3 regions of the Luteimonas sp. TWI382 genome follow, and region 2 is predicted to be linked to each of the others. Evidence: riboswitches for the same ligand, from Rfam matches in the RefSeq annotation. Region 2 holds a riboswitch; each other region holds the start of a gene.
What was found. Region 2 has a riboswitch for cobalamin ahead of btuB (TonB-dependent vitamin B12 receptor). Riboswitches for the same ligand answer to the same signal wherever they lie in the genome.
Positions count from the first base shown of each region.

Region 1: another riboswitch for cobalamin. It lies ahead of metE (5-methyltetrahydropteroyltriglutamate--homocysteine S-methyltransferase); the one in region 2 lies ahead of btuB (TonB-dependent vitamin B12 receptor).
Region 3: another riboswitch for cobalamin. It lies ahead of ABE505_RS07890 (ribonucleoside-diphosphate reductase subunit alpha); the one in region 2 lies ahead of btuB (TonB-dependent vitamin B12 receptor).

Region 1 is NZ_JBDJNS010000017.1:51,802-56,480, forward strand. It holds gene ABE505_RS11720 (LysR substrate-binding domain-containing protein) at 1-283, opposite strand, end outside; gene ABE505_RS11725 (NAD(P)H-dependent oxidoreductase) at 396-1,106, shown strand; cobalamin riboswitch at 1,125-1,357, shown strand; gene metE (5-methyltetrahydropteroyltriglutamate--homocysteine S-methyltransferase) at 1,567-3,885, shown strand; gene ABE505_RS11735 (FecR domain-containing protein) at 3,922-4,679, opposite strand, start outside.
Region 2 is NZ_JBDJNS010000013.1:97,455-102,133, reverse strand. It holds gene ABE505_RS10440 (efflux RND transporter permease subunit) at 1-1,118, shown strand, start outside; gene bioD (dethiobiotin synthase) at 1,266-1,967, opposite strand; gene ABE505_RS10430 (GAF domain-containing protein) at 2,040-2,522, shown strand; gene ABE505_RS10425 (TfoX/Sxy family protein) at 2,519-2,878, shown strand; cobalamin riboswitch at 2,899-3,117, shown strand; gene btuB (TonB-dependent vitamin B12 receptor) at 3,246-4,679, shown strand, end outside.
Region 3 is NZ_JBDJNS010000009.1:29,835-34,513, forward strand. It holds gene ABE505_RS07880 (M14 family zinc carboxypeptidase) at 1-853, shown strand, start outside; gene ABE505_RS07885 (LysR substrate-binding domain-containing protein) at 995-2,011, shown strand; cobalamin riboswitch at 2,150-2,353, shown strand; gene ABE505_RS07890 (ribonucleoside-diphosphate reductase subunit alpha) at 2,536-4,679, shown strand, end outside.

The sequences.
Region 1 (4,679 bases), on a different contig from region 2:
GCGTCTGCCGTTGCAGGTCGGCGACGGCGGTGGCGATGCCATCGAAGCCGCCGCGCACGCTCGGGTACAGGCGTTGCCCAGCCTCGGTCAGCCGCACCTGGCGTACTTGGCGTGCGAACAGCCGCAGGCCCAGCCAGTCCTCGAGCTGGCGGATGCGGTGGCTGACCGCGGTGGGCGTGAGCGACAGTTCTTCGGCTGCGGCCTTGAAGCTCTGGCGTCGGGCGGCGGCCTCGAACGCGCGCAGTGCGCTCAGCGGTGGCAGGCGGGCGGGGCGATCGTGCATGAGCGCAATTCATCCATCGGACGAGAAAACATCGTTTGTCGGGCTCTGGGCCGGCGCCAATCATGCCGGAGCGCCGCAGTGCGCATTCTCTCCCAGCTTCGCCAGGTGAATCATGCTCAGCTTGCTCCATCTCGACGGCAGTGCCCGTCCCGGTTGTTCGGGCGAGGTCCCGCACGGCTCCCATACCCGCCGGCTCGGCGCCCGTTTCGTCGCGCGCTGGCAACAGCGGCGCCCCGGTGATCGCATCGTCTATCGCGATCTCGCCCTGACGCCGCCGACCCATGTCGACGGACGCTGGATCCATGCTGCGTTCACGCCGCTGGCGCAGCGCACGCCGTGGATGATCGAGCGGCTGTCCGAGAGCGATGCGCTGATCGATGAGCTGCTCGGCAGCCCGCTCGTGGTGATGGGGGTGCCGATGTACAACTTCGGTATGCCCGCGCCGGTCAAGGCCTGGATCGACAACATCGTGCGCGTGGGCCGCACCTTCGGTTTCGATCGCGCGCGCGCCGGTGCGCCGTACTGGCCGATGCTGGCCGGTCAGGGCCGCCGCGCCGTGCTGCTGGGTGCGCGCGGCGATCACGACTATGACCCCGGTGGTCGCAACGCCGGCGACAACCTGGTCGAGCAGGGCGTGATGACGCCGCTGCGCTACATGGGCATCACCGACGTCGACCGGGTCGCGGTGGAATACGACGAGTTCGCCGATGCCCGGCTCGCGGCCTCGATCGCGCGCGCCGAGGCCGCGGTCGATGCGCTGGTCGATCGCCTTGCCGACCAGGCCGATGCGCGGGAGACGGCCGCCGCGGCCACGCCCGCTTGACCGCCCGTGCGGCCGGGGCTACCGTGTCGCCGCCAAGGTTCATCTCTTCATGCGAATGAAGCGATGATTAAAAGGGAAGCCGGTGCGCCGCATGGCGGCAATTCCGGCGCTGCCCCGCAGCGGTAACTGGAAACGACCCCCGTCAACGCACTGGCGCCCGTCCGGGCCGGGAAGCGACGGGCAGTAGGCCCACCACCTCGCAGGTGGCCCGTCCATGAGCCCGAAGACCTGCCTTGGCCGTGCGCACCGACAGGCGCGCACGTACGACCTGGGGCCTCCGCGGGGAGGTGCACGGGCATCGCGCCGCGCACGTCGCGGCCGGTCCCGCACGTCCGCACGCAGGCTCCGGTTCGCCCGAGGGGGCGAAGGTCGGCCGTGTGGCAGGCGGGCGCGCGCAGGCGCGGTGCACGCCATGCGGACCCTTCGTTCCTCAATCCCACGCATTGAGGACGCATCCACCATGACCGGCATCACCAATCTCGGCTTTCCCCGCATCGGCCGCAAACGCGAGCTCAAGCGCGCCGTCGAACGTCACTGGCGCGGCGAGGCCGACGCCGCGCAGTTGCAGGCAGTGGCGCGCGACCTGCGCCTGCGCCATTGGCGCCTGCAGCGCGAGGCCGGCGTCGCCACGCCGCCGAGCAACGACTTCTCGCTCTACGACCAGGTGCTCGACGCCGCCTTCGGCTTCGACGCGATCCCCGAGCGCTACCGCGCGCTGGCCGATGCCGATCCGCTGGCCGGTTACTTCGCGCTGGCGCGGGGTCATCAGCAGGACGGCATCGACCTGCATGCGCTGGAGATGACCAAGTGGTTCGACACCAATTACCACTACCTGGTGCCCGAACTGCAGGCCGGCCAGCGCTTCGCGCTGCGCGACGACAAGCCGGTGCGCGAGTACCTGGAAGCCAAGGCCGAGGGGATCGAGACCCGGCCGGTGCTGCTCGGGCCGGTCACGCTGCTGTGGCTGTCGAAGACCGTCGACGGCAGCGATCGCTTCGCGCTGCTCGATGCGCTGCTGCCGGTGTACGCCGAGTTGCTGGCACGCCTGCACGCCGCCGGCGCGGCCTGGGTGCAGATCGACGAGCCGGCGCTGGTGCTCGACCTCGACCCCGCGGTGCGCGCGGCCTTTGATCGGGCCTACGCCACGCTGGCGCAGGGCGCGCGGCCGAAGCTGCTGCTGGCGACCTACTTCGGCGCGCTGGACGACAACCTGCCGTTGGCCGCGTCCTTGCCGGTCGACGGCCTGCATGTCGATCTGGTGCGCGGGCGCGAACAACTCGATGCGGTGCTCGGCGCGCTGCCGGCCGGGCGCACGTTGTCGTTGGGGCTCGTCGACGGCCGCAACATCTGGCGCACGCGGTTGGACGATGCGCTGGTGCTGGCGCGCTACGCGATCGATGCGCGCGGCGACGATGCGGTCTGGCTGGCGCCGTCGTGCTCGCTGCTGCATGTGCCGGTGGACCTGGCGGGCGAGACCGCGCTGGATGACGAACTGCGTGGCTGGCTGGCCTTCGCCCGGCAGAAACTCGATGAACTGCGCCTGCTGGCCGAGGCGCTGGCCGATCCCGATGCCGCCGAGCCGGCGCTGGCCAAGGCGCGCGATGCGATCGCCGCGCGGCGCGCCTCGCCCCGCGTGCAGCGGCCGGAGGTCGCCGCGAGGGTGGCTGCACTCGACGCGTCCGCGTCGCGTCGCGCGACGCCCTATGCCGCGCGTCGGACCGCGCAGGATGCGCTGCGCCCGCTGCCGCTGTGGCCCACGACCACGATCGGCTCGTTCCCGCAGACGTTCGAGGTCCGGGAGGCGCGTGCAGCGCACAAGTCCGGCAAGCTGAGCCAGGCCGACTACGATGCGTTCATCGCCGACCAGATCGCGCAGTGCGTGCGCGTGCAGGAAGACCTCGGGCTGGATGTGCTGGTGCACGGCGAGTTCGAGCGCAACGACATGGTCGAGTACTTCGGCGAGCAGCTCGATGGCTTCGCGTTCACCAAGAACGGTTGGGTGCAGAGCTACGGCTCGCGCTGCGTGAAGCCGCCGGTGATCTACGGCGATGTCGCCCGCCCCGCGCCGATGACCGTGCGCTGGTCGCGCTACGCGCAGTCGCTGACCCCGCGGCCGATGAAGGGCATGCTGACCGGCCCGGTGACAGTGCTGCAATGGTCGTTCGTGCGCGACGACCAGTCGCGTGCCGATACCTGCCGGCAGATCGCACTGGCCTTGCGCGACGAGGTGACCGACCTGGAGGCGGCCGGCATCGGCGTGATCCAGATCGACGAACCGGCGCTGCGCGAGGGCCTGCCGCTGCGGCGCGCCGATTGGGCGGCGTATCTGGACTGGGCGGTCGAGAGCTTCCGCATCAGCGCCTCGGGCGTGGCCGACACCACCCAGATCCACACCCACATGTGCTACTCGGAGTTCAACGACATCATCGAGGCGGTCGCGGCGATGGACGCCGACGTGATCTCGATCGAGACCTCACGCTCGCGCATGGAATTGCTCGAGGCCTTCGTGCGGTTCCGCTATCCCAACGGCATCGGCCCGGGCGTCTACGACATCCATTCTCCGCGCGTGCCCGATGTCGAGGAGATGACCGCGTTGCTGCGCCGGGCGGCCGAGTCGATTCCGGTCGCCCAGCTGTGGGTCAATCCCGATTGCGGGCTCAAGACGCGCGGTTGGCCGGAAACACGCGCGGCGCTGTCAGCGCTGGTCGCGGCGGCGCGCACGCTGCGTGCGCATGCCGATCGCGGCCGGACCGAGGCGGCCCCCGCCGTGCCGGCCTGACCGCACTGGCCGATGCCGGATGTCGCGACGCGGCCGTCAGCGCCGGCCGACGTCGCGGCGCCCGGCATCGCCGGTCGCCCGCTGGGCCGGGTCGCGGCGCAGTTGCAGGCGGCCGGGCGTGCTGGCGTCGGCCACGATCGGATAGGCCTCGCACAGCGCCCCGACGAAGGCCAACGGCGCATCGCTGCGGAACACACCGGTCACGCGCAGCTCTGTCAGCGACGCGTCCTCGATGACGATCCGCTCGTGGCTGTAGCGGTTGAACTCGGCCACGACCTCGGCCAGCGTCGCGTCCTCGAACACCAGCCGGCCCGACAGCCAGGCCGGCGCGGCGAGCTTGCGCAAGGTGCCGATCTGCGGCGTGTCGAGATCGCGGCTGAGCCGCGCGGTCTGGCCGGCGACCAGGCCCAGCAACGGGGCAGGCCGGCCGTTGCTGCCGCCATCGAGCGGCAGCAGCACGACCTCGCCTTGGATCAGGGCGACGTCCAGCGTATCGGCGCGGCGATTCAACTCGAACTCGGTGCCGACCACGCGCAGGCCGCCGTGCGTGGTGTGCACCGTCAGTGGCCGGCGCTCGCGGGCGACGCGGAAGAACGCGCGGCCGCGGTCGAGGACCACCGTGCGTGCGCGCGGCCCGAAGGCGACGTGCAACCGGCTGTCGGTGTCCAGGCTGATGCGGGTGCCGTCCTCGAGCGTCAGCTCGCGGCGCTCGCCCACACCGGTGGCGTAGACACGCTCGGTCGGCGCGGCCGGCACCAGCAGCTGCCAGGCGCCGAGCAGCGCGAGGGCGAGGG
Region 2 (4,679 bases):
GCGCGCAGCAGAGCCGGCGCTTCATCTTCCTGGACAAGGACCTGAAGATCGACAAGCCGCGCGTGGAGGTGCAGATCGATCGGGACAAGGCGGCGCTGCTGGGCATCGACATGCGCACGTTGGCGGCCGACATGAGCGCGCTGCTCGCCGGCGGCTACGTCAATCGCTTCGCGATGCAGAACCGCTCCTACCGGGTGATCCCGCAGGTGCAGCGCGCCGACCGGCTCAATGCCGAGCAACTCGGCAACTACTACACCCGTACCCGTAGCGGCGAGCTGATCCCGCTCTCGACGGTGGTCTCGTTCAAGGAAAGCGCGCAGCCGCAGTCGCTCAAGCGCTTCCAGCAGCTCAATGCGGTGGGCATCACCTTCGCGCCGCGACCGGGCGTGACCAAGGGCGAGGCGCTGCGGGTCCTCGACGAGATCGCCGCCGACGTGCTGCCGCAGGGCTACAGCGTGGACTACGCCGGCGAGTCGCGGCAGTTCAAGCAGGAAGGCACCACGATGCTGATCACGCTGGCGTTCGCGCTGGTGATCATCTTCCTGGTGCTGGCCGCGCAGTTCGAGAGCTTCCGCGATGCGCTGATCATGCTGATCACCGTGCCGATGGCGATCAGCGGCGCACTGCTGGTGCTCAACGCGCTGGGCCTGGTGTCGGGCATCCTGCAGTTCGCCGGCATCGAGGCCTTCCCCGGCATGTCGATCAACATCTACACGCAGGTGGGCCTGGTCACCCTGGTGGGTGTGATCTCCAAGCACGGCATTCTGATCGTGGAGTTCGCCAACAAGCTGCAGATCAACGAAGGTCTGAGCAAGGCCGAGGCGATCGAGCAGGCCGCCGCGATCCGCCTGCGACCGGTGCTGATGACGACGGCCGCGCTGGTGTTCGCGATGGTGCCGCTGCTGATCGCCAGCGGTCCGGGCGCGGCGGCGCGCTTCTCGATGGGCCTGGTGATCGCCGCCGGCATGTCGATCGGCACCGCGTTCACACTGTTCGTGCTGCCGGCGTTCTACCTGCTGCTGGCGCGTGACCACAGCCACGACCGGGGCGCGGTGGCCGCCACGGACGCCGACGGGCACGACGGCAACCCAGCGACGCCGGTGCCCCAGGGGCACTGAGCACGTCGGGCCTCCCCCGCGCCAGCCGCCGCTGCCCCCCCCCCCCAAAGCGCCGGCGCGGCCGCGCGGCGGGCCCGGCCCGCGCCAGCCCCCCGGCGTCCCCCGCCGCGCCCCCGGGGCCCCTGCCCGGCCCCCCCACGCCCCCGATCAGAGCCGGCGCGGCAGCGCGTCGATCCAGGCCGGATCGAGCACCAGGGCGCCCGCGTCGGCGCTGCCCCCGTCGCCGACGAACGGCAGCACGCCCAGGCACGGCGCCGGCAGCGCATCGGCAAGCAGGCCGAGATAGTCGTCTGCGCGCGAGAACTCTGGATCGATCCGGTTACCGACCCAACCCACAAGCCGACAGCCGTCGGCCGCGATCGCGCGTGCGCTCAGCCGGGCATGGCTCAGGCAGCCGAGCCGGAGCCCGACCACCAGCACCACTGCGCCGCCCAGCCACCGCGCCAGGTCCGCATGTTCGATGCCCTCGGCCAGCGGCGCGGCCCAGCCGCCGGCGCCTTCGACCAGCACCACATCGGCCGCCGCGGCGAGCCGCGCGTGCGCCGCGTGCAGATCGGCGGCATTGACGATCACGCCGGCTGCGCGTGCGGCCAGGGTCGGCGCGGTCGCTTCGGGCAGGGCCACCGGGTTGACGTCGGCGTACACCGGCCGGGGCCGGCTGGCGGCCTGCAGCGCCAGCGCATCCTCATTGCGCCAGCCACCGTCCTGCCAATCGCAGCCGCTGGCGATCGGCTTCATGCCGACCGCGCGGCGACCATCGGCACGCAAGGCCTGCAACAGCGCCACGCTGGCGTGGGTCTTGCCGATGCCGGTATCGGTCCCGGTGACCAGGCACGTGCGCGCGCTCATACCGGCGCGCCGATCGGGACGCCAGCGACGGCGCGGCCGGGCGGGTGCGACCCCGCTGCTACACTGCGCGACATGTTCACCTCCACACCTCTGAGCGGCAGCAAGGCCGACCAGTATGCCGCGCTCGCGGCACAGGCCCGCGCTCTGCTGCACGGCGAATCCGACCCCATCGCCAATGCCGCGAACCTCTCGGCACTGGTCTACCACGCCCTGCCCGACCTCAACTGGGTCGGCTTCTACTTCTACGACGGGACCGAACTGGTCGTCGGCCCGTTCCAGGGCCTGCCGGCCTGTGTGCGCATTCCGCTCGACAAGGGCGTGTGCGGCGCCGCAGCGCGCACCCGGCAGACCCAGCGGGTCGACGACGTGCACGCCTTTGCAGGCCATATCGCCTGCGATGCTGCGTCGCGGTCTGAAGTCGTCGTGCCACTGGTCGACGGCGACCGCCTGATCGGCGTCTTCGATCTCGACAGTCCGCTGCCGGCCCGGTTCGACGCCGACGATCAGGCCGGGCTGGAGGCGCTCGCACGGCTCTACGTCGAGCACGCGCGTTGAGCGCGCCGAAGCTGCGCAACCTCGGGCCGAAGTCGGCGGCGTGGCTGCGACAGGTGGGGCTGCGCACGCGCGAGGACCTCGAAGCGGCGGGCGCGGTCGAGGCCTTCGTGCGCGTGCGCCGGGCCGGCTTCCGACCCAGCCTCAACCTGCTGTACTCGATCGAGGGCGCGCTGCTGGACTGCCACTGGCAGGAGGTCCCCGAAGCACGGCGTCTGCAGCTGACCGAGGCCGCCGAAGCGGCGACCGCACAACTGCCCGACCCGCGCGCACGGACCGCGGGCGGCCCGGTCACCACGATCGTGCACGACGCGGCCGATCGCGACGACGCGATGCCGGGCGACCCCGACGCACGCTGAACCGGACGAGCGCTGGCGTACAATCGCGCCTGCTTCGCGGTGACCCGGCCTGCCTGGGTTGAAACGGGAAGCCGGTGCGGGCGCCGCGAGGCAACCCCATTCCGGCACTGCCCCCGCAACGGTAAGCGTGTGCAAGCGTCGCTTCTCGCCACTGTGCCCTGTGCACGGGAAGGCGCGACGCCTGGGCTCAGACCGCCCACGCGCAAGTCCGGAGACCGGCCTCGAAGTTCCACCTGATTGCGATGCGGCGGGCATTGCGACGACGTTCCGGGTGCGCCTTGCGCCTGGACGGCGGTCCGTGTGCGCCCGTTCCCGCGATCTTCGCCCGCCCGCCGCGCGTTCGATGCGCGCGCGCAAGGAGACCGCAATGCCGTTCCGCACCTTGACCGTGGCGATCGCCACTGCCCTGCTCGCTCCGTCGGCGCTCGCCGCTCCCGGCGAACTCGACGCCGTGCTCGTCACCGCCAATCGCACCCAGACCGCGCTGGCTGACACCCTCGTGCCGGCGCAGATCATCGACCGCGACGAGATCGAACGCAGCCAGGCGCGCGACCTGCCGGAGCTGCTGCGCGGCCGCGCCGGCATCCAGATCGGCAACAGTGGCGGCCCGGGCAAACTGAGTTCGATCTTCCTGCGCGGCGCCGAATCCGACCACGTACTGGTGCTCGTCGATGGCGTACGCATCGGCAGCGCGACCGCCGGCATGCCGGCGATCCAGGACCTGCCGGTCGACCAGATCGAGCGCGTGGAAATCGTACGCGGCCCGCGTTCGAGCCTCTACGGCTCGGAAGCGATCGGCGGCGTCATCCAGATCTTCACCCGCCGCCACGACGGCGCGATTGCGCCACACGCACGAATCGGCGCCGGCAGCCACGGCTTGCGCGAAGCCAGCGCCGGCATCGGCGGCCGCAGCGGCCGGGGCTGGTTCGGTGTCGATGCAGCGTTCCAGCGCACCGACGGCATCGATGCCTGCCGCGGCTCGTCGGCGTTGTTCCAGGGGTGCTTCGTCGAAGAGCCCGACCGCGACGGCTACCGCAACCGTTCGCTGAACCTGCGCGCCGGCGTGCAGCTCACCGACGCGCTGCGGCTGGAAGGTCATGCCTTGCATGCCGACGCGTTCAATCAGTTCGACGGCAGCCTCTTCGGCGGTAACGAGGCCGACATCGTGCAGCAGGTGGCAGGCGGAACACTGACCTACGCGCCCTCGGACGTCGTGCGCCTGACCGCGCAGGCCGGCCGCGCCTACGACAAGTCGAGCACCTCCTTCCGCGATGCCGACACCGGCACGCGCAGTCATGTCGGCCGCATCGACACCCGCCGCGACACCGCCTCGGTGCAGGCCGACTTCGGCCTGGCGCCGACCCAGGGCCTGAGCCTGGGCTTCGACTGGCAGGCCGACCAAGTCGACAGCGACACCCGCTACGCGGTGACGGCGCGTGACAACTACGCCACGTTCGTTGAGTACCGCGGTCGCTTCGGCGCGCATCGCCTGCAGGCGAGCCTGCGCCACGACGACAACGAGCAGTTCGGCGGCCACGGCACCGGCAGCCTGGGCTGGGGCATGGAGCTGGCCCACGGCCTTCGCGTGACCGCCAGCGCCGGGACCGGCTTCAAGGCCCCGACCTTCAACGACCTGTACTTCCCCGGTTCGCAGAGCCCGGACCTCAAACCGGAACGCTCCAAAAGCATGAACCTCGGCATCTCGCAGCAGGCGGCCCAGTGGCGCTGGTCGTTCGACGTGTTCGAGAGCCGCATCGACGACCTGATTGTGTTCGTCTACCCGCCGCCGGACTATGTCGGT
Region 3 (4,679 bases), on a different contig from region 2:
GGCCCTGCATGCGGCAGTCGATGCCGCCACGCGCGAAGCCGGGGTGCGCGCGCATGCGCTGTCGACCGGACAGAGCGTGGCCGGCATCGACCTGGGCAGCGACAGCGTGCGTCCGCTGCGCAAGCCCGCGATCGCGCTGATCATGGGCCAGGGCGTCAACGCGACCGAGATCGGTTCGACCTGGTTCGCGCTGAGCGAGCAGTTGCGCTGGCCGGCGACCCGGCTCGACCCGACCCAGCTCGCGCGCGCACCGTTGCGCGAGTACACCAGCCTCGTGCTGGCCGGTGGCCACTACGAGGACTGGAGCGAGGCGACGGTCGAGGCGCTGCGCGACTGGGTCCGCGCCGGCGGTTCGCTGGTGACCTTCGGCAGCGCCTCGCAGTGGGCCATCGATCGCAAGCTCGTCGACGGCCTGGGCCAGGCCCCGGCGCCCGACGAGGACGACACCGACCGCGCGGACTTCGGCCAGCGTCGCGACCTGCTGGCCGAAGACCGCATCTCCGGCAACCTGGTCTCGGCCGATGCCGACATCAGCCATCCGCTGGCATTCGGCGTGCCGCGCCGCGCCCTCTTCGTCAACAAGGAAACCGCGGTGGTGCTGCCGCCAGCGCGCGACCGCTTCTCGACGGTCGTGCGCATCGACGATGCGCCGCTGGTCAACGGCTACGTCTCCACGCGCAACCGCGCCAGGCTCGGCGGCGCGCCGTGGGCGGTCATTGCCGCAACCGGGCGCGGGAATGTGGTGCTGTTCGCCGACGACCCGGCGCATCGCAAGTACTGGCACGGCACCGAGCGGCTGCTGCTCAACGCACTCTTGCTGTCGGAGCATTTGGTGCCAGCCGCGCGTCGCTGAGCCGCCTTCGATGATCACGGCGTAGACGGGCGGCGTCGCCGGATCGCGGCACACAGTGTTGTCGCCTGCGGGACATGCCGGTCGCGCCCGTGGGCGACCATGCGGTGCGACAACATTCCCGCCGTCGGCACGGGCCTGGCCATGACCCTCACCCAACTGCGCAGCTTCGTCGCCATCGTCGAATGCGGCCACAACATCACCCTGGCCGCCCGCCGCCTGCACGCGACCCAGTCGGGACTGTCCAAGCAGCTCGCGCAACTGGAGAACGCGCTGGGCTTCTTGCTGTTCACCCGCCGTCAGCGCGCCCTCGCCGCGTTGACCGACGAAGGCCGGCAGGTGCTTGCGCACGCCCGCCGCCTGCTCGCCGAGGCCGGCAACATCCAGGCGCTGGCCGACAACCTGCGGCGCGAGGCCCAGGGCCTGCTGCGCATCGCCACCACCCACACCCAGGCCCGTCATGCGCTGCCGCCGGCGCTGCAGGCGCTCAAGCGCGACTGGCCCGACGTCGCGGTGCATGTGGTGCCCGGAGGCGATGTCGAGTCGCTGCGGCTGCTGGCCGAACACCATGCCGACCTGGCGATCCTCAGCGGCACCGGCGCTCCGCCACCGGGCCTGGTGGCGATTCCGCTCTACCGCTGGGGCCGACGGGTCCTGCTGCCGGCCGGCCATCCGCTGACCGCATTGGCGCGTCCGATCGGGCTGCGCGACCTGGCCGGCGTGCCGCTGGTGAGCTACGAATCGAGCCGACAGCCCGCCTCGTCGCTGCAGCGCGCGTTCGCGGCCGCCGACCTGCGCGCCGACCTCGCGGTGACCGCACGCGACGGCGCACTGATCCGCACCTATGTCCACGCCGGGCTGGGCGTGGGCATCGTCGACGAAATGGGCGCCGACCTCGACGACGGCCTGGCCGCGCCGCCGGTCGAGGACGGCCTGCTGCCCGAATGCATCACCTGGGCGCTGCTGCGCCGCGACCGGGTGCTGCGCGATTTCGGCTTCGCGCTGGTCCAGGCGCTGGCGCCGCATTACGCCGCGGTGGACCTGCGCCGGCTGCTCGATCACGACCAGCCGCTGCCGATTCCGGCCCCCGACTGGCCGCGCTGGTCGCGTGCGACCGCCACGGCCCTGGCGGCGCGGACCGCGGTCGCCGTGGCTGAATAGGCCTCTTCCGGGGTTGCCTGGCGCAGCCGGATCTGCATCGCCCCGTGCCCGGCCGGCGGCTGAGGCCGCACGATTCCCGGCCTGACGCGGATCCGGGCGCCCGCCCCACATTTAGCGTTGACGCTGTCCGACCACCCCACTATCTTGGGCCACGTCGGTTCCGCAGCCACAAAGCCTGTGGATGAAAAACGGGAAGCCGGTGACGCCCCACGCCAGTCCGGTGCTGCCCCCGCAGCGGTAATTGGGAACGTCCCCGCCGCCACCGGAGTGATCCGGTGCAGTGGGACCGAAGGCCTGCCTTCACCCATGAGTCCGTACCGTGCCGACAGCCGCGCGAAAGCACGACGCGCGGTGACCGCTGTGGACGCTCCGCACAGGGGTGGGTCCGCGGCGCGGAACCCGACGGCACCCGCCGTCGCCGTCTCGCGGCGCACCCGCCCCACACGAGCCGTCCGCAGCCACCGGACCCGACGCGGGCGGGCCGGGGCGTGCGCGAATGCACTGGACACCAAGAGAGAGGACGCATGACCAGCCACGACACCGTCTCGACCGCCCCTTCGACGCCCGCAGACGCGCCCCCGACCCCGATCGCTTCCCCCACCCCTGTGGCGCCGTCCGCCGTCGACGCCGACGACGTGGTGCCGCCGCCCCCGAGCGCCGCCATGCAAACCGCAATTGCTGAAAATTCCGACGTCGACACCGACGTCTCCACCTGGATCACCAAGGAAGCCGGCAACCGCCGGATCCCGTACGACCGCGCGCGCCTGGAGCGCAGCATCGACCGCGTCCACGGCGAGTTCCCGCAACTCGATATCGCCGACTACAAGCGCAGCGTGTTCGGCTTCGTCGAGCGCAAGGACGCGGTCAACGCCGACGACCTGGTCGACCACCTGATCCGCGAGGCCGAGGCCCGGGTCGACGTCACCGCGCCCGAATGGGAGTTCTTCGCCGCCCGCCTGTACCTGCACCGCCTGTACAAGCGCGCCAGCCGCAACCGCTTCTACGACGCCGAGCAGAAATACGGCTCCTACGTCGGCCTGCAGGAATCGCTGGCCGACCGCAATATCTATTCCAACGACATCCTGCGCGCCTATTCCAAGGAAGAGCTGCAGGAAGCCGGACGCATGATCGAGCCCGAGCGCGACAAGCTGTTCGCCTACAACGGCCTGTACCTGCTGGCCACGCGGTATCTGGCCACCGACACCTCGCGCGCCGTGTTCGAGCTGCCGCAGGAGCGCTGGCTCACCATCGCGCTGTATCTGATGCAGAACGAGACCCGCGGCGGTCGCGAGCGCCGCATGCAGCTCGTCGGCGAGGCCTACTGGGCGCTGTCGAATCTGTACATGACCGTCGCGACCCCGACGCTGCAGAACGCCGGCAAGGTCGGCGGCCAGCTGTCGTCGTGCTTCATCGACACCGTCGACGATTCGCTGCAGGGCATCTACGACTCCAACACCGACATCGCTCGCGTCTCCAAGGGCGGCGGCGGCGTGGGCGCGTACATGGGCTATGTGCGCTCGTCGGGTTCGTCGATCCGCGGCGTACCCAATTCCTCGGGCGGCGTGGTGCCGTGGATCAAGCAGCTCAACAACACCGCCGTGTCGGTCGACCAGCTCGGCCAGCGCAAGGGCGCGGTCGCGGTGTACCTGGATGTGTGGCACCGCGACATCGAGAACTTCCTCGATCTGCGCCTGAACAATGGCGACCAGCGCCTGCGTGCGCACGACGTGTTCACCTCGATCTGCATCCCCGACCTGTTCATGGAAGCGGTCGAGCGCCGCGGCGATTGGTATCTGTTCGACCCGCACGAGGTCCATCGCGTCAAGGGCTTCTACCTGCAGGACTTCTTCGACGAGAAGAAGGGCGACCCGAACGGCAGCTTCCGCAAGCGCTACGAGGAAGTCGTCGCGGACGAGCGCATCTCGCGCAAGACCGTCAAGGCGATCGAGATCTTCAAGCGGATCATGGTGTCGCAGCTCGAGACCGGCAACCCGTTCATGTTCTACCGCGACGAAGTGAACCGGAAGAACCCGAACAAGCACGTCGGCCGTGTCTATTCGTCGAACCTGTGCACCGAGATCCTGCAGAACATGAGCCCGACGAAGATGATGCAGGAGATCATCTCCGGCAATCAGATCGTCACCACCAAGCAGGCCGGCGACTTCGTCGTGTGCAACCTGTCGTCGGTGAACCTGGGCCGGGCGATCGTGCCGCAGGAGGGCCAGGGCGACCTGATCACCGACGTGCTCGAGCGGCTGATCCCGATCCAGGTGCGGATGCTCGACAACGTCATCGACCTCAACCAGTTGCCCGTCCCGCAGGCCACGATCACCAACCAGAAGTACCGCGCGATCGGCCTGGGCACGTTCGGCTGGCATCACCTGCTGGCGCAGAAGGGCATCCACTGGAACACGCCCGAGGCCGAGGACTTCAGCGACACGCTGTATGAGCGCATCAACTTCCTGACCGTGCAGGCGAGCATGGAGCTGGCCAAGGAAAAGGGCGCCTACTCGGTGTTCGCCGGCAGCGACTGGCACACCGGCGCCTACTTCCGCGACCGCGACTACAACTCGCCCGCGTGGCTGGAACTGGCCGCCAAGGTCGGCGTCAACGGCATGCGCAACGGCTGGCTGATGGCGGTCGCGCCGAACATGTCGACCGCGCAGAT